3 regions of the Cellvibrio sp. KY-YJ-3 genome follow, and region 1 is predicted to be linked to each of the others. Evidence: predicted binding sites of a transcription regulator. Region 1 holds the regulator's gene; each other region holds the start of a gene.
The links. Region 1 encodes sigma-54, which starts transcription at its own class of promoters, with help from an activator protein. Its sites were predicted from a motif close to TGGCACANNNNTTGCNNT; they were not measured.
Positions count from the first base shown of each region.

Region 2: a site for sigma-54 is predicted at 1,450-1,467, ahead of D0B88_RS11905 (alginate export family protein). Genes of this name have one in related genera too.
Region 3: a site for sigma-54 is predicted at 4,634-4,651, ahead of D0B88_RS02795 (PEP-CTERM sorting domain-containing protein). Genes of this name have one in related genera too.

Region 1 covers NZ_CP031727.1:4,120,544-4,128,120, forward strand. The annotation lists gene D0B88_RS17475 (phospholipid-binding protein MlaC) at 91-750, opposite strand; gene D0B88_RS17480 (KpsF/GutQ family sugar-phosphate isomerase) at 1,024-1,995, shown strand; gene D0B88_RS17485 (HAD family hydrolase) at 2,027-2,566, shown strand; gene lptC (LPS export ABC transporter periplasmic protein LptC) at 2,570-3,181, shown strand; gene lptA (lipopolysaccharide transport periplasmic protein LptA) at 3,168-3,725, shown strand; gene lptB (LPS export ABC transporter ATP-binding protein) at 3,731-4,456, shown strand; gene D0B88_RS17505 (RNA polymerase factor sigma-54) at 4,624-6,276, shown strand; gene hpf (ribosome hibernation-promoting factor, HPF/YfiA family) at 6,381-6,671, shown strand; gene ptsN (PTS IIA-like nitrogen regulatory protein PtsN) at 6,748-7,197, shown strand; gene rapZ (RNase adapter RapZ) at 7,210-7,577, shown strand, end outside.
Region 2 covers NZ_CP031727.1:2,836,724-2,844,300, forward strand. The annotation lists gene D0B88_RS11900 (exo 1,3/1,4-beta-D-glucan glucohydrolase) at 1-1,141, shown strand, start outside; gene D0B88_RS11905 (alginate export family protein) at 1,615-2,832, shown strand; gene D0B88_RS11910 (citrate synthase) at 2,948-4,228, opposite strand; gene sdhC (succinate dehydrogenase, cytochrome b556 subunit) at 4,845-5,219, shown strand; gene sdhD (succinate dehydrogenase, hydrophobic membrane anchor protein) at 5,213-5,584, shown strand; gene sdhA (succinate dehydrogenase flavoprotein subunit) at 5,584-7,356, shown strand; gene D0B88_RS11930 (succinate dehydrogenase iron-sulfur subunit) at 7,387-7,577, shown strand, end outside.
Region 3 covers NZ_CP031727.1:632,608-640,184, forward strand. The annotation lists gene prsK (XrtA/PEP-CTERM system histidine kinase PrsK) at 1-648, shown strand, start outside; gene prsR (PEP-CTERM-box response regulator transcription factor) at 658-2,055, shown strand; gene D0B88_RS02785 (fibronectin type III domain-containing protein) at 2,296-3,414, shown strand; gene D0B88_RS02790 (acyltransferase) at 3,488-4,528, shown strand; gene D0B88_RS02795 (PEP-CTERM sorting domain-containing protein) at 4,715-5,407, shown strand; gene D0B88_RS02800 (glycosyltransferase) at 5,468-6,334, opposite strand; gene D0B88_RS02805 (glycosyltransferase) at 6,376-7,383, opposite strand; gene D0B88_RS02810 (GNAT family N-acetyltransferase) at 7,373-7,577, opposite strand, start outside.

The sequences.
Region 1 (7,577 bases):
ATCGCACTTAAAAATCCGCCCCCTGAAATGCAAAACCCCCAGCCGGGGCTGAGGGTTGAGGATAAAAAGATACTGAGGTCAGATCACAAATCACGCATCCACGAGCCAGTTGGCAATCACCTGATCAATATCACCACTATGCTTCTTCAGGCCGGCCTTAAACTGACCGCTAAATGACTGCCCAAGATTTACCCCATTGAGAACCACATTGATGAGCTTCCACTCGCCAGACTTGCCCTGCACCATAGTGTAATCAAGCTTGTGACTAGTGCCTTCAGCCATTACTTCTTGCTTTACTACAACGCGCTTGGCGTTTTTGGGATCGGTCACCACACCCGCGAGTGTAACCTTGCTATCTGCATAGCCGAGAATGCCTTTAGCCAGAGATTTCACCATGCCATCTTTAAACACTTTCAGGAACTGCGTCCGTTGCGCGGGAGTGGCCTTGCTGTAGGTGGACTTGCCCATCACTGAAGCAGCAATGAAAGGGAAGTTAACCACTTCATCAAGTACCTTTTCTACCTGCTTGAAATAGATATCGTCTGCGGTTTTAGCCGCATTTTTTTCCTTAACCAAACCGAAGAGTTCCTGTGCAACCGACTCAACAATAACTTTCGGTTCTTGATTCGCGTCAGCTGCTTGGGCAACTGTATGGACGCCGAATAATAAAAACGTGCTTAGAACAGCACCGGATATTTTGGTAAGCAGATATTTCATGGTAAAACCTTCCATTAAGTCAGATGAATTCATTCAAGTTGGCCCTGAGCCAGACTAAGGTGACCGAAACTCGGACAGCGCTAGTTCCTTATGGTGCCATTCTTTTTAAGGACATTGTGGGTGTGGCGATTTATTGAACCAAAGGGGAGGTTAACTTAACCTGAAGGCGCAGCGAGCAGGTTTGCGCGGCGGACTATAGCATTTTGATCTGCCGCTCGATAACCGCTAAAGCGGAAAAAACATCGCAGCCCCTCGCCTTGGCGAACATGACCGCTATAATGCCCTCCCGCTTTTTGGAATAGTCACATGGCCAGTTTTGATTATCTTAGCTCTGCACTACGCACTATCCGCCTTGAAGCAGAAGCCGTTAACGCATTAAGTGAGCGCATCGATGCCAACTTCACCCGTGCGTGCGCGTTGATAATGGCCTGTAGCGGCAGAGTTATAGTGACCGGAATGGGTAAATCCGGTCATATTGGCAAAAAAATCGCAGCCACACTGGCAAGCACAGGCACCCCTGCCTTTTTTGTTCATCCCGGCGAGGCAAGTCACGGTGATCTGGGCATGATCACCAAAAGCGACATAGTGCTGGCCATTTCCTATTCCGGCACATCCAGCGAAATTGTTACCCTGTTGCCACTATTAAAACGCGCGGGAATCAAAATTATCAGCATGACCGCCAATGCCCAATCCACATTGGGCGAAGTCGCTGAAGTGAACCTCGACATCAGTGTAGTTCACGAGGCCTGCCCACTCGATTTAGCCCCCACCTCCAGCACCACTGCCACATTGGTAATGGGCGATGCTCTCGCCATTGCACTGCTGGAAGCACGCGGTTTTACCGCGGAAGATTTTGCCTTCTCTCACCCCGGTGGCGCGCTGGGACGCAAACTACTGCTGCGCCTCTCAGATGTCATGCATACCGGCGGTGATATACCGCGCGTCTCCCCTGAAACACCGCTACTTGATGCATTAATGGTGATGTCAGAAAAAGGCTTTGGCATGACAACCGTCATGAATAGCGATAATGAACTACTTGGTATATTTACCGATGGCGATTTACGCCGCAGTATTGATCGCGGTGTAGATGTGCGCAGCGCTAAAACATACGAGTTAATGAACACCACCCCCAAAATTCTGCGCGAGAACATGCTCGCTGCTGAAGCATTAGCGGTAATGGAAGAAGCAAAAATAAACGTACTACTGGTCAGCAACGAACAAAAACAGCTTGTCGGTGTCGTAAAAATCAATGACTTGTTGCGCGCAGGCATCATCTAACCTGCAATTGCAGCACCATCAGGAACAGAGCATGAACTCAGAATTACGCGAGCGCGCCATACAGATCAAACTTTTATTGTTAGATGTGGATGGCGTACTTACCGACGGCCGCCTCTACTTCAGCAATAGCGGCGAAGAATTTAAATCATTCAGCACATTGGACGGACAAGGGATCAAAGCCCTGCAGAAAACCGGCGTTAAAGTAGGGATTATTACTGGACGAACCAGCAACCTGGTTGCCAAACGCGCCAACGATTTGGGAATCGAGATTTTAGTACAAGGCCGCGAAGACAAGTGGAATGCACTACAGGAAATACTCCAGCATCACAGCTTTGCCTTGCATGAAATTGCCTTTATGGGTGATGACTGGCCGGATCTTACCGTTATGACACGGGTCGGCCTTGCCTTCACTGTGGCCAATGCCCATTTCAGTGTTGCCCAACGCGCGCACTGGCAAAGCAGCGAACGCGGTGGTGAAGGTGCGGTGCGCGCAGCTTGTGATCTTATAATGCAAGCACAAAATACCTTTGATACCGCCTTAAATACCTACCTCACTGGAAGCACTCACTAAATTATGGCCCTATTACAGCGCATCCAGCGATTACACCAGCATATTCCGGGGCCCTGGCTAGTCGCCTTTGCCTTGGTGGTGGTGTTTTTTGCCTTTTCACTCAGGCACAAAGACGACATTCAACCTGGCCAATATGAGTCCAGCGGTTTTCCCCAGTACTACATGAAATCCGTGGAGACACGCGAATACAGTCCAGAGGGAACACTTCGCTATCAACTAACGACACCACAAGTAACCCATTATCAAATCAGCGCAGACGGCCCTTCGGAGCGCGATTACACATTCTTTGAACAACCCTCCATGGCTTTTTACGACAAAGACGCTACTGCGCCCTGGCTAGTTAATGCGCGCGAAGGCAAAAGCCAACTCAATGGTGAATTCATCAGGCTGCAGGATGATGTCGTGATTCAACAGCAAACCAACTCCAATGGTGTTGTACGTATCACCACCAGCCTACTGGACCTATTCCCAAAGACACAATTCGCGCGCACCGACAAAGCTGTTAAGATGCGCAGCGCAAAAGGCCAGATGTCGGCCCAAGGCATGGAAGCAGACTTCGCCAATAGTCAGCTTCAGTTAAAGTCCCAAGTTAAGGCCGCTTATGAACCGCGCTAAATCACTGCTTAAAATACTTCCCCTGCTCGCGGGCTTATGCTGTTCGGTGACAGCTTGGGCGTTACCAAGCGACAAAAATGAAACTATCCGCGGCTCCGCTGACAACCTGACCGTTGATCAAAAAAACGGGGTGGCAACTTACACAGGCTCGGTTGAGATCCGCCAAGGCTCACTCATTATCAATGCCGACTCAATCATCATCCACACCAACAATGAAGGTGGCGTGGAAAAAATGATCGCCACTGGCAGCCCTGCGAAATTCCAGCAACAGCCGGAAGCAGAACAAGGGGTAGTCACCGCATCCGCCAAACAAATTACCTACACCCCCAACAACGAGCATTTACTACTCATTGAAGATGCTTCCGTTGAGCAAAATGGTGCCGTCATGAGTGGCCCACATATCGATTACGATCTGGTCAAAGAAGTGATGAAGGCAGAAGGCAACAACACTGGCGAAGGACAACGAATAGAGATAGTCATTCCCCCTAAATCCGCGAAACCAGAAGACCTACAGGCCCCCTCATCCACAGCCAATAGCAACTGATTCCTATGCCTAGTTTGCACGCGCGACACCTCGCCAAGAGCTACAAAAAACGTAAAGTGGTTATCGATGTCTCTATCACAGTAGAGAGCGGCCATATTGTTGGGCTCCTGGGCCCTAATGGCGCCGGAAAAACCACCTGTTTTTATATGATCGCCGGTTTAGTACCGGCAGATAATGGCAGCGTATTAATTGATGATCGCGATATCACCCAACTGCCAATTCATGGACGCGCACGTGCCGGTATTGGTTATTTGCCACAAGAAGCATCCATTTTCCGCAAACTTACCGTCGCCGATAACATTATGGCGATCCTTGAGACTCGCAAAGACCTGGATCGGGAAGCACGCGCAGAAAAACTGGAAGCACTGCTGAACGAATTTCACATCACCCATATTCGCGACAGCCTTGGCATGGCACTCTCAGGTGGTGAGCGGCGCCGGGTAGAAATCGCCCGCGCACTGGCGACAGACCCTAAATTTATCCTGCTCGATGAACCCTTTGCGGGTGTTGACCCGATTTCGGTTAACGACATCAAAGAAATAGTCCGTCACCTCAAAGATCGCGGGATTGGCGTTCTTATTACCGACCACAATGTACGCGAGACCTTGGACATCTGCGAGACGGCCTATATCGTAAGCGAAGGGCACATTATTGCCGAAGGTGATGCCGATACAGTGTTGAGTAACAGCAAAGTCCGCGAAGTCTATCTGGGCGAACACTTTCGCCTGTGAGTTCAACAAACGCCTTAACCACCCGACAAACAACTTGACAAGTAATATTATTTGGCTACTAGGCATAAAGCTTGCTTAAGTATGTTGCTTGAAGCGCAAACCCTGACTAAACTCCACCTAACAGATGTTTTCCATCCCGCGTTAAATAAGGGTTTGTTGCTACAACAATGAAACAATCTCTCCAGCTTAAACTCGGCCAACAGCTGACAATGACTCCCCAACTGCAACAGGCGATACGTCTTTTGCAGCTCTCCACGCTGGATCTTCAACAGGAAATCCAGGAGGCACTCGAATCCAATCCCATGCTGGAAGTTGAGGAAGGTTTTGACTCAGCAACTACCAGCAGCGATTATGAAGGCAGTGCGGACGATAAGATTGATTACACCCGCCAACAGGAAATTGCTGCAGAATCCGGCACCGACAATAGCGCCGACTTCAGTGCCAGCGACAATTTCTCGTCATCAACCGCTGATAACTTCAACGAACCTGGCTACGGCGAATCTGAAAGTTTTGGCGAGGGCGAAAGCTTTAGCGATGGGGAATCCTTTGGTGATAGCGATGTCTATGGTGAAGGCGATAGTTTCAGCGCCGACAGCGGTGACTGGAGCGACTCGATTCCCAGCGATTTACCGGTAGATACCAGCTGGGACGATGTTTACCAAACCTCATCAACCGGCAGCTCCAGCAACTACGATAATGAAGACAATGATTTTGAAAGTCGTCGCGCTGTTACCGACTCACTCTATGATCATTTGATGTGGCAACTCAATTTAACGCCCATGTCAGATCGCGACCGGGTGTTAGCGATGGCAATTATCGACGCGGTTGAACCCAGCGGCATGCTGTCTATTACCATCGAAGAAATATTCGAAGGAATGCGTGGCGATTTTGAAGAGCTGGAACTGGATGAAGTTGTTGCAGTTCAACACCGGCTGCAGCAGTTTGATCCCTGCGGTGTGTGCAGCCAAAACTTATCTGAATGTTTATTGGTGCAGTTACAACAGTTTGACCCCAAAACACCCTTTTTGGATTCGGCAAAATTAATCGCCAAACTTTACTTGCCTATATTGGGTAGTCGCGACTACCGTCAGTTAATGCGCCGCACCAAACTGAAAGAGGCCGAGTTGAGCCAGGCCATCACCCTGATCCAAAGCCTAAACCCTCGCCCAGGCGATATTATTGCCAGTGGTGACACGGAATATGTAGTACCGGATGTGTTCGTTGAAAAGCGCGATGGCCGCTGGATTGTTGAATTAAACCCGGAAATTGCACCGCGCCTGCGTATCAATTCCAATTATGCCTCCATGGTAAAGCGCGCGGACTCGAGCAGCGACAACACATTTCTCAAGGATAATTTGCAAGAAGCCCGCTGGTTCCTGAAAAGTTTACAGAGCCGCAATGAGACTCTGCTTAAAGTAGCCAGTTGTATTGTGGAAAAACAACGCGGGTTTCTCGATTACGGCCCCGAAGCCATGAAGCCGCTGGTGCTGCACGATATCGCTGAAATTGTTGAGATGCATGAATCCACTATTTCGCGGGTAACCACCCAGAAATATATGCACACACCGCAGGGTATCTTCGAACTGAAATACTTTTTCTCCAGCCATGTTAGTACCGATAGCGGCGGCGAGTGCTCTTCAACAGCGATTCGCGCAATTATTAAAAAGTTGGTGAGTGCGGAAAACCCCAAAAAACCGTTGAGCGATAGCAAAATCACCGACCTGCTCGCGGAACAGGGAATTCAGGTAGCGCGTCGTACCATTGCAAAATATCGCGAGTCGCTGAATATTCCACCCTCTAATGAGCGGAAAACCATTTAATTATCATTAACCGGTTATAAATACGAAATTCGGAAGAAAATCACGGACGAGCTGTTAGGTTGTGCTGATCACAACCATTTTGTTTCTATCGAGAGGAAGTATCTATGCAAATAAATATCAGTGGTCATCATTTGGAAGTTACCGATTCGCTGAAAGACTATGTCAGCAGCAAAATTGAGCGCCTGAGCCACCACCACGATCGCATTACCAGTACTCACGTCATCCTCTCCGTCGATAAGTTGATTCAAAAAGCAGAAGCAACCATCCATGTCAGCGGCAAAGATTTGTTTGCGGATGCCACTCACGAAGATCTGTACGCAGCAATTGATTCATTGGCCGATAAGCTGGACCGCCAATTAATCAAGCACAAAGAAAAGATGCGTAGTCATCGCTAACCCACCCTGGAGGCAGCGAGATCATCTCCGCTCACTGCCTCAACAATTGAGAGATTCCTGGTAATCACCTCCTACCATGCAAATTCAAAATCTTATTAGCCCCGGCCGAACCTTGTGTGCCGTTGAAGGCGGCAGCAAAAAACGTGCTCTGGAACTACTGGCCAACGCCATCGCACAGGATGTTCCTGGCATTGATGCCGATGAGTTATTTCGCCGTTTGATTGGTCGCGAGCGACTTGGCTCAACCGGTATAGGACACGGCATTGCCATTCCGCATTGCAGGGTTGAAAACTGCAGCGGCACGATCGGTGCACTCCTGACATTGGCTGACCCGATTGACTTTGATGCCATAGATTCCCAGCCTGTGGACATTCTCTTCGCCATGTTAGTGCCCGAAGATGCTCATGATGAGCATCTACAAACACTGGCCGCTCTGGCTGGGGCGCTGAATAATGCTGACTATCGCCAGCGTTTGCGTGCTGCCGATAGCGATGCCGCACTTTATCAGGTCGCTATAGCGCCTTAGCAGGTCAATACCATGCACCTCGTGATTGTAAGCGGGCTTTCAGGCTCAGGAAAAAGTACCGCCCTGCATGTCCTTGAAGATGTAGGCTTTAACTGCATCGACAATCTACCAGTCAGCCTGCTACCCGCGCTGGTTGCACAAATACAAATTCATAAAGATGACCAACAGCGTTTTGCAATCGGCATTGATGTGCGCAACGCCTGGCAGGATCTGAATATATTCCCGCAGATGATAAGTACACTGAAAGAAGCGCACCTGCCATTTCAAACCCTGTTTCTGGATTCTCAACCTGCCGTACTTATCCAACGTTTTAGCGAAACCAGGCGCAAGCATCCGCTGTCGGATAAACACACCAGCCTTGAGGAATCCATCGCCGCAGA
Region 2 (7,577 bases), 1.3 Mb from region 1:
GGCTGATTTCCCCGGGGCTACTACGATCTGGATGGGCATCGACGCCGCAGTTTCTGCCGCAGGCGGTAAAGCAATATTGAGTGTGGATGGTGCTTATGATCAGAAGCCTGATGTTGCAATTATTGTTTTTGGTGAAGACCCCTATGCAGAAATGCAGGGCGATATTCAACACCAATTATTAAAGGCTGGTGATACGCGCGATCTTGAATTACTTAAAAGGTTGCAGTCGCAAGGTATTCCCGTCGTATCCTTATTTGTTACCGGTCGTCCTATGTGGATTAACCGGGAGTTAAACCTCTCTGATGCATTTATGGTTGTTTGGCAGCCGGGAACTGAGGGAGCTGGTGTAGCCGATGTTATTTTCACTGGTATTAACGGTGAGCTGAATCATCCAGTGAAAGGGAGATTATCATTTTCGTGGCCCAAGCGTCCTGACCAGGGGCCACTCAACTGGGGTGATGAAAATTATGAACCATTGTTTGTTTATGGTTTCGGCTTGGCTTACGGCGAGCTGGATTTGTTAAAGGATAATTTGCCCGAGGAGGGCATTGCTCTTGAGGAAAGTTCCAATGTATTGGAGCTGTTTAACCGGCGCCCTCTGGGTGCTTACCAAGTAATGCTTGAAGGGAAAAATAATGACCGTGTGCTTTTAAACGGGAATATTGCTAGTGTTTCAACGCTCAGTGTTAGTTGTGTTGATCGCGATGTACAAGAAGACGCGCGCAGGGTTATTTGGAATGGGGAAGGTGAGGGCTTGGTTGCAATTTCTAACCAAAATCGCCAGGTGTTGAGTAGTTATTACGAGTCTAACTCATCGTTGCTGTTTGATGTGAAAGTCGATTCGGCTCCTGAAGATCAAGCATGGGTTCGGATTGGTTGTGGCCCATCCTGTTATTCTCAGGTTGAAATAACGAGGGAGTTGCGTGAAATTGCTGGTGGAGGTTGGAAAACGCTATCGGTTGATTTGATTTGTTACCCTGATGCAGGTACAGATTTTGGGTTAAAAAGAACGCCTGAAGAGTTGTTCGCACTTATTCTTGAACCTTTTGCATTGGTCGCCAATGGTGCTCTCGACTTGACTTTTTCCCATGTGAGAATAGAAAAGTCACGTGCACAAGGTGGTTGTGTTCGTTTAGTATAGGTTTGTAGTATCGCCTCTAAAAGCCGCGCATTTTTGCGCGGCTTTTTTTTGTAAAAATAAAGTGCTTGGTGAAAAAAATCATTCGTGCTTTGACTGTGTGCGTGCCTTAAAAACGTGGTGCATTATTTTGTTCCATATGGGGGCGTCAATTTTTGGTTTTTTGCTTGGAAATGGCGCCACTTAAAATTACTCGTCACCATTAAAGTGCGCGATAAAAAAGTAATTTCACGGGTAGTAATTTTTTTAAAGTTTCATATCTCTTTGATTAATAGCAATTTATTGATGCCATTCCATCTTTTTTCGGCTGTTGGCACAAGACTTGCGCTAGTGGATATCAGTCAACATTCCTGTTGGTGCATCAGGGTTTCACTGGAAACTTTTTAGTGCACAGCAATGTGTAAGTTGCATTGCTAATTTGCTAGGAATGCTACTCATGGCTAACACACATCTACTATGTCTTTGGAGAAGGCTCTATGAAAAAAAATACACTTCATCTTTTGGTTACTGCGGTAAGTTCGTTGGTTTGCGGTGTTCCAAGTGTTTCGGCAAAAACATTTACAGAGTCAATGCAACAAGGCAGTGTAGTAAAAGTAAATTTTCGCACCCGCTTTGAGGATGTTAGTGAAGATGGGCTGAAAGATTCCGATGCGTTAACTACTCGCTCTCGTCTCTCTTATCAGTCTGGTGCATGGAATGGTTTCGGATTTTCTGCCGAATTTGATGATGTTACCGAGCTTACTAATGATGTTGATTATCGTACTGCTCCATCGGGTGATGCGAATAATCCGGGCACTGCAATTATTGCTGATCCAGAAGGGACAGAAGTGAATCAAGGATTTATCTCATACACCAATTTTAACAATCAAGTTAAGTATGGTCGTCAGCGCTTGATTTTAGATAATGCCCGTTTTGTCGGTAACGTGGGATGGCGCCAGAACGAGCAAACTTATGACGGTGTATCTTGGACAAATAAAACTATTCGTTATACGAATTTCACCTACGCCTATATCAAAAATGTGAATCGTGTATTCGGTGAGGATAATCTCCTTCAGGGCGATCACAATCACAACAGTCATGTGCTTAATCTGAGCTACACCGGCTTTGATGCGGGTAAATTAATTGCTTACGCATATTTGTTGGATGTGGAAAACCCAATTGCTGCAAAAGGTGCAAGTAGTGATACCTTTGGTTTGCGTTGGCAAAGTGCTACTCATGGTATGTTTCAATATAATCTAGAGTATGCAAAGCAATCTGATGCTGGTGCTCTTGGGCTATTCGATGCTGAATATTTACTTGCAGAGGGGACCTTGAGTGTATCTCGTTTTGCATTTACGGGAGGCTATGAATTATTGGGTTCCGATGATGGCTCGTACGGTTTCGCAACTCCCTTGGCAACCCTGCATGCATTTCAGGGGTGGGCAGATAAATTTCTTGCAACTCCTGCTGCAGGCTTGGAAGATAAATATTTGAAAGTTGGATTTACCGCAGTTGGGACACAATTTTTACTGGGGTATCACAAATTTGATTCAGATACCGGCAGTCTGGATTATGGTGATGAAATTGATTTCAGTGTTAGTAAAAAAATTGGTTCAGTAGTTTGGACTGCAAAATATGCAGACTTTGCCATGGGTGATGTCGCTGCCTACAAGGACACTACAAAGTTTTGGCTAATGGCTGATTGGAATTTTTAATTTCACAGTGCAAATATCACCCAATAAAAAAGCCTGCTTTGTGCAGGTTTTTTTATTGGATTTGTAGAATACAAAGAGCCGCATAGAGCGGCCCTTTGCATTTACAGCATAGCAATTACTTGGTTGGGTAATCGCGCTTTGGACTGCCGGTATATTGTTGGCGTGGACGACCAATTTTATATGGCCCGCTTACCATTTCATTCCAGTGGGAGTACCAGCCTACTGCACGTCCCAGTGCAAAAATCACGGTGAACATTTCGGTTGGTATACCGATTGCCTTCATGATGATGCCTGAGTAGAAATCAACGTTGGGATAGAGTTTCTTGGAGATAAAGTAGGGGTCTTCCAATGCAATCTGCTCAAGGCGCTTGGCGATCGCTAGCAATGGGTCATTTTCCAATCCCAGCTCGGCCAGCACTTCATCGCAAGTTTGTTTCATTACTTTGGCGCGTGGGTCAAAGTTTTTGTAAACGCGATGGCCGAAACCCATCAGCCGGAAGCCGGAGGTTTTATCTTTGGCGCGTGCAACGCAGGCTTCAATATTGTCTACAGTGCCGATCTCTTCCAGCATCTCCAAAACGGCTTCGTTGGCGCCGCCATGAGCGGGTCCCCACAGCGTTGAAATACCTGCAGCTATGGCTGCGAACGGGTTTGTGCCAGAGGAGCCTGAGAGGCGCACAGTAGAGGTCGATGCATTTTGCTCATGGTCAGCATGTAATATAAAAATACGATCCATAGCTTTTGCAATAGTCTTACTTACATTCGGAGTTTTGCCTGCAGTGCCGAATGTCATGTTCAAGTAATTTTCGGCGTAGCTCAAGCTGTCATCCGGAGCAATAAACTCTTCACCCTTGCGGTGCTTGTAAACCATTGCGGAAAGGGTTGGCATTTGGCCAATCAGTCGGTAAGCGGTCAGCTTGCGGCTTTCAGCATCGGTAATGTTGATTTCATCGTTGTAGACCGCAGCCAGCGCAGCAACAGCACTGCACAAAATCGCCATGGGATGTGATTCGCGCTTAAAGCTTTTGATGATATTTGCTACAGACTCATCTACTGCTGAGTGTTTTTTGATTTGGGCGGTAAATTCTTCTTTTTGATTCGGGGTTGGCAGTTCGCCGTTCAGTAAGAGGTAGCAGGTTTCAAGATAATCAGAGGATACAGCGAGTTGTTCGATTGGGTAGCCGCGGTGAAGGAGCACGCCTTCATCACCATCAATAAATGTAATACTGGATTCGCATGAGGCGGTGGACATAAAGCCCGGGTCGAATGTGAAGAAGCCATTTTTGGTGATGCTGGTAACGTCAATAACGTCTGGTCCGATAGTACTGGCGTAGATGGGTAACTCAATCGTTTTATCAATGCCATCAATCGTGAGTTGTGCTTTCTTGTCAGTCATTACTGACTCCTGTGCTTACTGATTTGGACTAAAGGCTTGAGTGAAGCATGTTTCGCTTTACTCAACGAATAAAAACCGTAGGTGGCTTTGCTTTCTATATAGCTCTGCTTTTAACAGCTTTTTAGGCCGGCTACTTTTTATGGACTGGTCAGCTGCATCTATTGTGAGCTGATGGTGCCGATTGCGAGCGGCATTATAGATGACTTAATTGTTAAGGCGAAAGTTTTTGGTGCGGCTCGGCGGTAAATTTAGCTTCTTTTTTGGGGTTAGCTGATGTTGTACATCTTTGTCTGGTGATTCTTCGTATGGCACTTGCGGGTGGGTTGCATTGTTATGATGCATTAATCATTTTAATGCTTTAAATGCGTGCGTTTTTTGAAAAATTATCTAGATAAATCATGGTGTTGTGTAAAAATTCCGTTAAAAGATTATCCGCTTTGTGAATGCTGTATTTGAGGGGCTTAATCGGTGGCTTTTTGTTTGTGTTTCCAGAGGTCAATCTCTATAATGCTGCGCGACTTGCAGGGCGCACTGCACTTTTTTATCTCTTAATAGATACAAGGTGCGATGCTTACTCTTAAACCTGCCCGCGATGGGCAATAAGGTGATCTAGACCGTGAAAAAGAAAAGACCTGTCAACCTACATATTACATTTGCTGCACTTCCTATCACTGCTTACGTTTCTATTCTTCATCGCGTCTCTGGCGTTTTCCTTTTTGCGGGTATTGCACTCCTGTTATGGATGCTCGACTCAAGTACTGGCTCACAAGAAGGTTTTAACGCAGTAGCGGCACTCACTTCCAATCCTGTATTTAAAGCGATTTTATGGCTTGTTTTGGCTGGATTGGCTTATCACATGGTGCTTGGAATTCGCCATTTGATTATGGACTTTGGTGTGGGCGAGTCGCTCAAAGGCGGCAAGCTAGGGGCTAAAATTGCGCTGGCTATTGCCATCGTGTTGATCGTATTGGTGGGGGTATGGGTATGGTAACTTCAGTAACCAGTTTTGGGCGCAGCGGTCTTTACGATTGGTTGATCCAGCGTATTGGTGGTGCTGTTATGGCGGCCTACACCATTTTCATCGTTGCTTACTTGGCATTAAACCCTGATTTGACCTTTGAGCAGTGGCAATCCCTTTACAATCAGTTGTGGATGCGTGTTTTTACTCTTGTCACTCTTCTTTCTTTTATATCCCATGCCTGGATTGGTTTGTGGGCCGTACTGACTGATTATTTAACCACTCGCATGTTAGGCTCCAAAGCAACTTTCTTGCGTATATTTGCCCAGATGGTCCTGGGTGCTGTTGCAGTGACTTATCTCGTTTGGGGTATTCAAGTAATTTGGGGTATTAACTGATGGCTACTATGCGCACGATTTCGTTTGACGGTATTGTAATTGGCGGTGGCGGCGCTGGTATGCGTGCCGCACTGCAATTGGCTCAATCTGGCTATAAAACAGCTGTAATTACTAAAGTTTTTCCTACTCGCTCACACACTGTATCTGCCCAAGGCGGGATTACCTGTGCGATCGCAAGTGCTGACCCGAATGATGATTGGCGCTGGCACATGTACGACACTATCAAAGGTTCTGACTATATTGGCGATCAGGACGCAATTGAGTATATGTGTTCTGTGGGGCCAGAAGCGGTATTCGAATTAGAGCATATGGGATTGCCGTTCTCTCGTACCGAAGAGGGTCGAATCTATCAGCGTCCTTTCGGTGGTCAATCAAAGAATTTTGGTGAAGGAGGGCAGGCAGCGCGCACTTGTGCCGCAGCAGACCGCACCGGTCATGCTCTTCTGCACACCCTTTATCAAAACAATATCAAAAATCAGACTGTATTTTTAAATGAATGGTTTGCTGTTGATTTGGTAAAAAATCAGGATGGTGCAATCGTCGGTGTTATAGCAATTAATATCGAAGATGGCGAAACCGTTTATGTAAAAGCGAAGGCAACTGTATTGGCAACAGGTGGTGCAGGGCGTATTTATGCATCAACGACCAATGCACATATCAATACTGGTGATGGCGTAGGCATGGCATTGCGTGCTGGTGTCCCGGTACAAGATATTGAAATGTGGCAGTTCCACCCCACTGGTATCGCGGGTGCTGGCACATTGGTAACTGAAGGTTGTCGCGGTGAAGGTGGTTACTTAATTAATAAGCACGGTGAGCGTTTTATGGAGCGCTATGCGCCTAACGCCAAAGACTTGGCTGGCCGCGATGTGGTTGCACGATCAATGATCCTGGAAATCATTGCTGGTAATGGTTGTGGTCCCAATGGCGATCACGTGTTGCTGAAGCTTGATCATCTGGGTGAAGAGGTTCTGGAAAGCAAGTTGCCAGGCATCTGCGAACTCTCGCGCACTTTCGCCCACGTCGATCCTGTTTATGCCCCCATTCCTGTGGTGCCAACTTGCCACTATATGATGGGCGGTATCCCCACGAATGTTAATGGACAAGCGTTAACAGTTGATGCCAACGGTAATGATGTGGTTATTGATGGTTTGTTCGCTTGCGGTGAAGTGGCTTGTGTATCAGTGCACGGTGCTAACCGTTTGGGTGGTAACTCATTACTTGATTTGGTTGTATTTGGTCGTGCGGCTGGACTGTATATCGAGAAAGCATTACGCGAAGGTATCGAGCATCGCGATGCAAGCGAGGCCGATATTGAAAAAGCCATGGCGCGCCTTAACAAAATTAATACATCTACATCAGGCGAGAGTGCATCTGTATTACGTAAAGAATTGCAGACAATCATGCAAAACTACTTTGGCGTTTTCCGCAAAGGTGAGTTTATGCAGAAAGGTATTCAGCAATTGGCTGAGCTGCGTAAGCGTATTGAGAATGTTTCGATTACCGATAAAAGTAATGCATTTAACACGGCGCGTATTGAAGCCTTGGAATTGCAAAACTTGCTGGAAGTGGCTGAAGCGACTGCTATTGCCGCCGAAGAGCGCAAAGAATCCCGTGGTGCTCATGCCCGTGAAGACTTCGAAGATCGTGACGATGCCAATTGGTTGTGTCACTCAATGTATTTCCCCGGCGAAAAGCGGGTTGGCAAGCGTGCGGTGAATTTTAAACCGCGCACTATGGAAGCGTTCCAACCCAAAAAACGTACCTATTAATAACCGCATAGGGTAATCGGGAGAAGAGTTATGTTGAAAGTACAAGTATATCGTTACAACCCAGAGACTGATAACGCCCCTTACATGAAAACCTATGAGGTAGATACTCAGGGTAAAGACTTGATGGTGTTGGATGTTCTTGAGTTGCTTAAGGCGCAGGATCAGTCATTAGCATATCGCCGCTCATGCCGTGAAGGTGTCTGTGGATCCGATGGTATGAA
Region 3 (7,577 bases), 1.0 Mb from region 1:
GAAGGGCGCCAGTTTGATACCTACAACAAACTCGTAGCCTTTATTATTCACGACCTGAACAACCTTATCGCCCAGCAGGCACTTGTGGTGCGCAACGCCGAAAAACACAAAGGCAATCCGGCGTTTTTTGAAGATGCCATCAAAACCATCAGCAACTCTGTCGACCGCATGAACAACCTGCTCAAAAAACTGCGCCGCGACGAGTCGGATCTGGTCAAACGGCTATCGATTCTGGAAGTCGTAAACCAGGCAGTTAGTGAATGCCAGCGCGCCAAACTCACTGCCGATATTGAACCCACCACCCGCACCCTCAATGCTGATCAGGTGCGGTTAGTGATGACTATCACCAACTTCATCAAAAACGCGCTCGAGGCCACGCCAGACGATGGCCGGGTTCATGTTACACTGCGCGTCAATAACGACTGGGCCACAGTTATTATCGAAGACAACGGCTCAGGCATGGATTGGGATTTTATCCACAACCGCTTATTCAAACCCTTTGAAACCACTAAATCCGGTAAAGGTATGGGAATCGGGGTTTACCTGTCGCGGGAATACATCAGCGAACTGAGCGGCACCCTCAACGTCGCCAGTGAGCCAGGCGAAGGCACCACCATCACCATCACACTCCCACTGAACAAGGATTAACGGGGCCGCATGAGTAAAACAACTGCATCCAAACCTATTCTGCTAATCGTAGAAGACGACGCGGGCTTGCAAAGCCAATTGCGCTGGCACTTTGATCAGTACGAAACCGTGGTTGCCGACAACCGCCAGGACGCTATTGCCGCCATGCGTCTGCATGAAGCGTCGGTAGTGATTCAGGATCTCGGCTTGCCCCCGGACGAAGACGGTGTCGATGAAGGCTTCAAGTGCATTCAGGACATACTCCGCATCTCCCCCAACACTAAAATTATCGTAATGACGGGGAAAACCGACCGCGATAACGCCCTGCGCGCCGTTGCCATGGGCGCCTACGACTTCTACCAAAAGCCGGTCGACCCCAACACCCTGGATTTGATTGTGCAGCGCGCCTTCCACATTTTTGAGTTGGAGGACTACAACCGCCGTCTGAATCTGTCGCAACAGGAACCATTGGAAGGGCTAATCACTAACGACCCCCAACTACTCAAGATTTGTCGCCAACTGGAAAAAATATCGCCCACCACCGTTACTTGCACCCTGCTGGGTGAAAGTGGCACAGGCAAAGAAGTTTTGGCGCGCGCTATTCACCAACTCAGCCCGCGCAAGACCAAGCGATTTGTAGCTATTAACTGCGCGGCAGTGCCGGAAAACCTGATCGAAAGCGAACTCTTTGGCTATGAAAAAGGCGCTTTCACCGGCGCGAATAAAACTACGTTAGGCAAAGTGGAAACCGCTAATGAGGGCACCCTGTTTCTGGATGAAATCGGTGATATGCCACTCAACCTGCAAGCTAAACTGCTGCGTTTTTTACAGGAGCGCGTGATCGAGCGGGTTGGCGGGCGCAGTGAGATCCCGGTGGATGTGCGTGTGATCTGCGCTACCAACAAAGATCTCGAAGCCATGGTTAAAGCGGGCAGCTTCCGCGAGGATTTGTTCTATCGCATCTGTGAAATGACCGTAAATATCCCCCCCTTACGTAACCGCTTGGGGGACAAAGTACTACTCGCGCGCCACTTCAAACTCAAGTTCGCGAAGGAGCACGGCCAGAACGTCACTGGCTTCACTCCCGATGCTATTGCCGCCATCGAAAATTACAACTGGCCGGGCAATATCCGCGAAATGGAAAATAAAATAAAACGCGCTGTGATCATGGCGGATGGCAAATATGTGACGCGCGAAGATTTAGGTTTGGCTGAGGCAGGAGAACTCTCACTCAACTTGCGCCATGTCCGCCAGGAAGCCGAGCGCGGCGCGATTCTGCGCGCCCTGAGCATGACCGATAACAACATCTCTGCCGCCGCCAAATTGCTGGGAATCACCCGCCCTACTTTCTACGACCTGATTAAGAAATACGACATGAATGTGGTGGCAGCAGTACACCTTGATGACACAGACCCGAGCAGCGAATAGGGTTGCCCCCAGCACCGATATAATCAAAAGATATATAAATTACCGTTATACACAGAACCAATTATCTCAATATGGATCGACCATTTCGCTTTATGAAAAAAAACTCCCCATCAAGGTCATGGCACCCCCGTGATCCTGCTAAATGTGACACCTCGCCGTAAAGCCGCGCGATACAAGCCTTTACCCGCTGCATCCAATCGATGATTCCACTAAGCACACACGCTTTTTCAGGTAGTTAGAATGATTTTTAGCTTCAAGAAATATTGTACTTTTGAGTTTGCTATCACCGGCTTACTAACAATCATCCTAACCGGTTGCGGCGGAGGTGGCTCCGAGGGTAGTAATACACAGGGAAACAGCAATAGCAGCATCCCGACAGCTCTACCCAGCTCTACCCCAGTGGTAGTGGCTTCCTCTGTGCCGATAAGTAGTTCAGCACCCTCAAGCAGTAGTTTGGCGATAAGCGTAACAACCAGCAGCAGCGCACCAAGCAGCACCCCGATACAGGCTACCAAGTCGTCATCACCACAATCGAGCTTTTCAAGTTCATCAATAGATAACAATCAGCCAATTGATGATGAGCCACCCCCACTGCAAGATGATGAGCACTATGAGGACTTACCCCCCAGCGCCCCCAGAGCGCTACGAGCCGATATAATTTCAGCCGACGGTGCAGTTCTCAGCTGGAATAAATCTACAGACGACACAGGGCTCGCTCGCTACGAGATTCGTCGAAACGACGCTTTAATTGGTACCAGCGTCGCCAATAATCTCCGTTTTGAAGATACGGGCCTGAAAGCAAATACCTATTACACTTATACTCTGAGAGCCGTTGATGTAGCTGGAAATAGATCAAGTCTCTCAGAGGCACTGATAGTAAGGACTAACGAAAAAGTTGCCAGCACCAGCTCGAAGTCAATGAACACAAGCTCTTCCAGCACCCAACCAACTAGTTCAAGCTCGGTAAGTAGCAGTTCATCACATCACACGAGCAGCAGTAGCAGTAGCAGTAAAGCTCCAGACTCAAGCTCTGCCAGCTCAAATACGAGCAGTTCCTTTGGTTACTCTAGCAGTGCATTGCAAAGCTCAAGCTATGCAAGTAGTAGCGTAGGTGTACGTGTTAGCTGGGTCACTCCGACCCAAAGGGAGAATGGAGAGTATCTTGAATTTAATGAAATTGGAGGCTACGAAATTCTCTATCGGCCATCAAATAGCAACGCTTACGTAAAAGAAATTATCACAGATACGGATACCACACATTACGAAAGGAGTGATATTGGTGCGGATACTATTTTTCAGATAGCAGTATTCGACAAAAATGGACTTTACAGCAGATATTTGCAATTAATCCCTGAATAAAACACATAAACCTAGTCGAATTGATAATTCATACTTGATAATCAGCGCCCGAAATCTCTCTTAAGGAAGTCACATGAGGTTACAGGCGCTCGATTTACTCCGATTTATTGCCGCACTGGCAGTAGTGCTCTATCACTACACAGCACAACCAAACCCTACATTCCCTCAAATAGCCCAATTCACGCAATTTGGTTATTTGGGTGTGCCACTGTTTTTCATGATAAGCGGCTTTGTAATTGCAGCATCAGCAGAGCGTCGCTCACCCCTGATATTCATGATTTCGCGCGCCGCACGACTGTATCCCGCTTTTTGGATAGGCGTATTATTTACCACGACGATAATGTTCGCGCTGGGAGCATCGACACCAAGTACTACAGATATTCTTCTTAACTTGACCATGCTCAATGATTACGTAGGCGTTAACAATATCGATGGCGTCTATTGGACGCTGCAAGTAGAACTTAAATTCTACGGCTGCATATTTTTATTGATGATATTTAGGTTATTTACCCGCTATTCGTTGTGGTTACCGATTTGGCTGGCTATCACCTTAAGCTATTTGCTATTCGGCCAACCATCCAAAATGGGTTGGGTTATTAACCCAGGTTATTCCTGTTACTTCATCTCGGGTATCTGTCTGTATCTGCTCTGGAATCAGAAGCACACCCCGGTTACCAATGCTACATTGATCATTTCAAGCTTACTCTGCAGCTACCAAAGCTATCATCAAGCAGCGGGGTTCATGCACTCCAGCGAACCTTATGAGTGGGTAATCGCCGCGATTATTGCCGGGATTTTTCATGGTTTTTTTCTATTGATCGCCCTAAGCAAATTTACATTGTCATCACTTAATATCTACACCATTCTGGGCGGGCTAACCTACCCCCTCTACTTACTCCACAATCACGCCGGAAAATTATTAATTGATTGGTTGAAACCTCAACTCAACGAGCCAGTGACAATCCTTGTCACTACCGCAATTATGCTCATTCTGTCGTACCTGATTTATCGATTTATAGAACCCAAGGGCGCCAAGTGGGTTAAAACACGCCTCGAGCAGCTTTTTGCTATTACTCGCGACACCCCATCAAAAGCTCTAGACAGAAATGCCTAACCTGCATCAATCAACCTGCAAACCAGTCGAAAAAATTTACATCCGCTGTCGTCATAAAACGCATATTTATGTATATATGTTTGATTTTATTGAATTTAATAGTGTAGGCACGATTTCTGCTTTAACCGCATGCAGCTTAGGCTACTTTAAAATCACTCATTGGTAACACATTAAAGGATGACCCTCATGAAACTTATTAAATTTGCAGCGGCAGCGCTTTTAGCTCTGAGCTCATTGAGCGCGAGCGCAAGCTTGATTTCAGTTGTTGATAGCGGTAGCAGTGCATATGCTCCTGATATCGATGCATACACCAACAACAACTTCACTACCCCAGGTTATGTCACACCAGATACCTACACTATCGCTGGTAGCCTTAAAGCTAACGCCAAACTGGCAGTGACCTACTACTACTTGGGTCAAGAGTCTAGCTGGAACAATGTTTTCTCTGTTCCTGGAGACGCCGAAGCACCATTGAAGCTGTCTAATAAAGGCACTATTACTACTTATGTAGAAAAAGATGCTCTGTTCGACTTCCTTTTCACCACTTATGTACCACCAACTTCTGTGCTGCCAGCTCATAACTTGAGCGTAAGCAATGCTCAAGGTGCCACTCTCGGTACCAACAACAGAGTGTATTCTTTTGCAGTTGCTCTAAACGCCATGTTTACCGGTCAGGGTCCTAATGCTAAGGCAGCTCATGCTGGCAGCTACGACGCAATTCTGTTCCTTGATGATACAGGTCCTTATGTTGGTGATGACGACAACCACGATGACCTGTTGATTGGTGTTCGCGTCACAGCAGTTCCAGAACCAACTACTCTGCTCTTGATGAGCATGGGCTTGCTTGGTTTGTTTGGTGCGCGTCGCCTGAAAGCTTAATTAGCCTTCAAAGCATAAAAAAACCCAGTGTTAAGCTGGGTTTTTTTATGGGTGCAATCTTTACGACACAACTATTTTCGCAAAAGACCGCCACACACCTAATGAAAAAGGGTTAATACCCAAGGCTATGCGAATAGCTTTATAGGCTTCTTTTTTATCGCTAGCCGCATAATGGCGAGCTTTGCGAGTATAAAATGCGGTCAACCCTGCTTTTTTCTCATATTCGCTAACTGCATCAGGAAAAGCGGCGAGAAAATCCAGAATAATTTTTTCGTTGGTTTCAAACCGTAGCTTTTTGTTGCTGGAGATCTGATTCTCCATAACACGGTAATAAGCCAAAAACTCCGGAATATATTGAAAGCGATAACGCGCAGAAAATTTAAGCCACAAATCATAGTCATCCGCTACACGACGCTTACCGCTCATTCCCCCCATTTCATTGAAGCACCTACGGCGAGTCATGGTGGTATTCATGCTGACAAAGTTATCTTTTAACAAAAGAGCAGCTATGCTCCCGGAATAACGGCGCATATTGTTGCGATGTAACTCATTGCCATGCTCATCGATAGTAATACAATCCCCATAAACAATATCCGCCTCGGGATGTTGCTCAAAGGCTTTGAGTGACTTTTCAAGTTTATCGTGTGGCCAATAATTATCTGAATCCAAAAAACAAATAAAATCGCCTTTAGCAACAGACAGAGCATAATTACGCGCAACACTTTGCCGCTGGTTTTCCTGATATAAATATTTAATCCTGGAATCTTTCTCAGCATAAGATTCAATCAGTTTACGGCTGTTATCTTCTGAACCATCATCAACAATAATAAATTCAAAATTTTTATATGTTTGTGCAAGTACGCTTTCTATTGCAGCAGGGAGGAAGGCTTCGCGATTATAGGTAGGCGTAATAATAGTAACCAGCATAATATCATCCGTAAGCAAGTGTGCCGCCAAAAACGCAGCGATTAAAGTTTTTGTATGGCAGAAGCCAAACTGGAATAGAAATCTTGTTTTAAAATATTTGGCCGCAGCATGGCATTATCTACAATTTTTTGTGTTTCTTCTCCGCTCATTTGCAAGGCCTTATTTACAGCAGCCTCAAGCTCAGCAGGCAGGACAGAAAATCTCGGTGAAAACCATTTCTGCCCTTTATAAAAGGAGCCAACCATCAGCGCACAAGTTGAATTCGCAATTTCATTCATTGGCGGTGCATCAGTTACCAGCACTACGGCACCACTCCCCATCGCCTCGACAATAGAATGCCCGAACCCTTCGGTTTCGGTAGCGTATATGTGAAAAAGCGCCGCACTGGAACAAGCAATATAATCTTCATAATTCAAAAAAATGTCGAGATATTCAACATTGTGAGGAGGATTCAATGGCCGGCATGAGTTATCGATAACAAGTTTTAATAAAGGCCACTCAGGATGAGAACGCCAAAGATTTACCAGCACCTCGGCACCACGAAATCTACTCATCCCCACTCTGGAAAAAAAATAGTCCCTGGTTTTTGCTGATGTAGAAATCGGTTCAACACTTGAACTAAAGCCGATCCTACAAATATTGGGCTTAAATTCAGCAAATATACCTACAGCAAAAGAAGTTTTGGCCCATATGCCATCGACAAAGGATAGCAAGGAAAACTGCTTTGGATTAAACCACTCCTGATTTGGTATCAATACATGATGTCGATGCAAAAATAACTTCCAGTAAAATATTTTTTCCAAGTGAATCGCAACAACTGTAGGCTTTCCTAGAAATATTCGCTGTAGCTTTCTATAAAAAAACAACATGCTGAAAAGCATACATAGCGTTTGTAGCTTCTCATTAAATTTCCCGCCAAAGCCCTCACCGGCTTTAGGAAGCTCCTTCACCACCACGTCATGGCCCAAAAAAGCCAGCGCTTCACTTAAAATCCTGGCATCTTTTGAAAGTCCAAAGCCAGCGCGCGAATAATAGATTTCAAAGTTCACGATGCCCTCCAATAAACTGCCTCAATTTAACAATCAGTTTTCTGAGTCTGGATTTCATAACAAAATATGAAATATGAGCAGCTGCAACTATGCCGGATGAAAAATATTGTCGCGTGAAAAAATCAACCGCAGTTCCGCGATAGTGTCGTTTATAGTCCTCTGCACGACCAAAACCGGCTAAAAAATCAAAATAA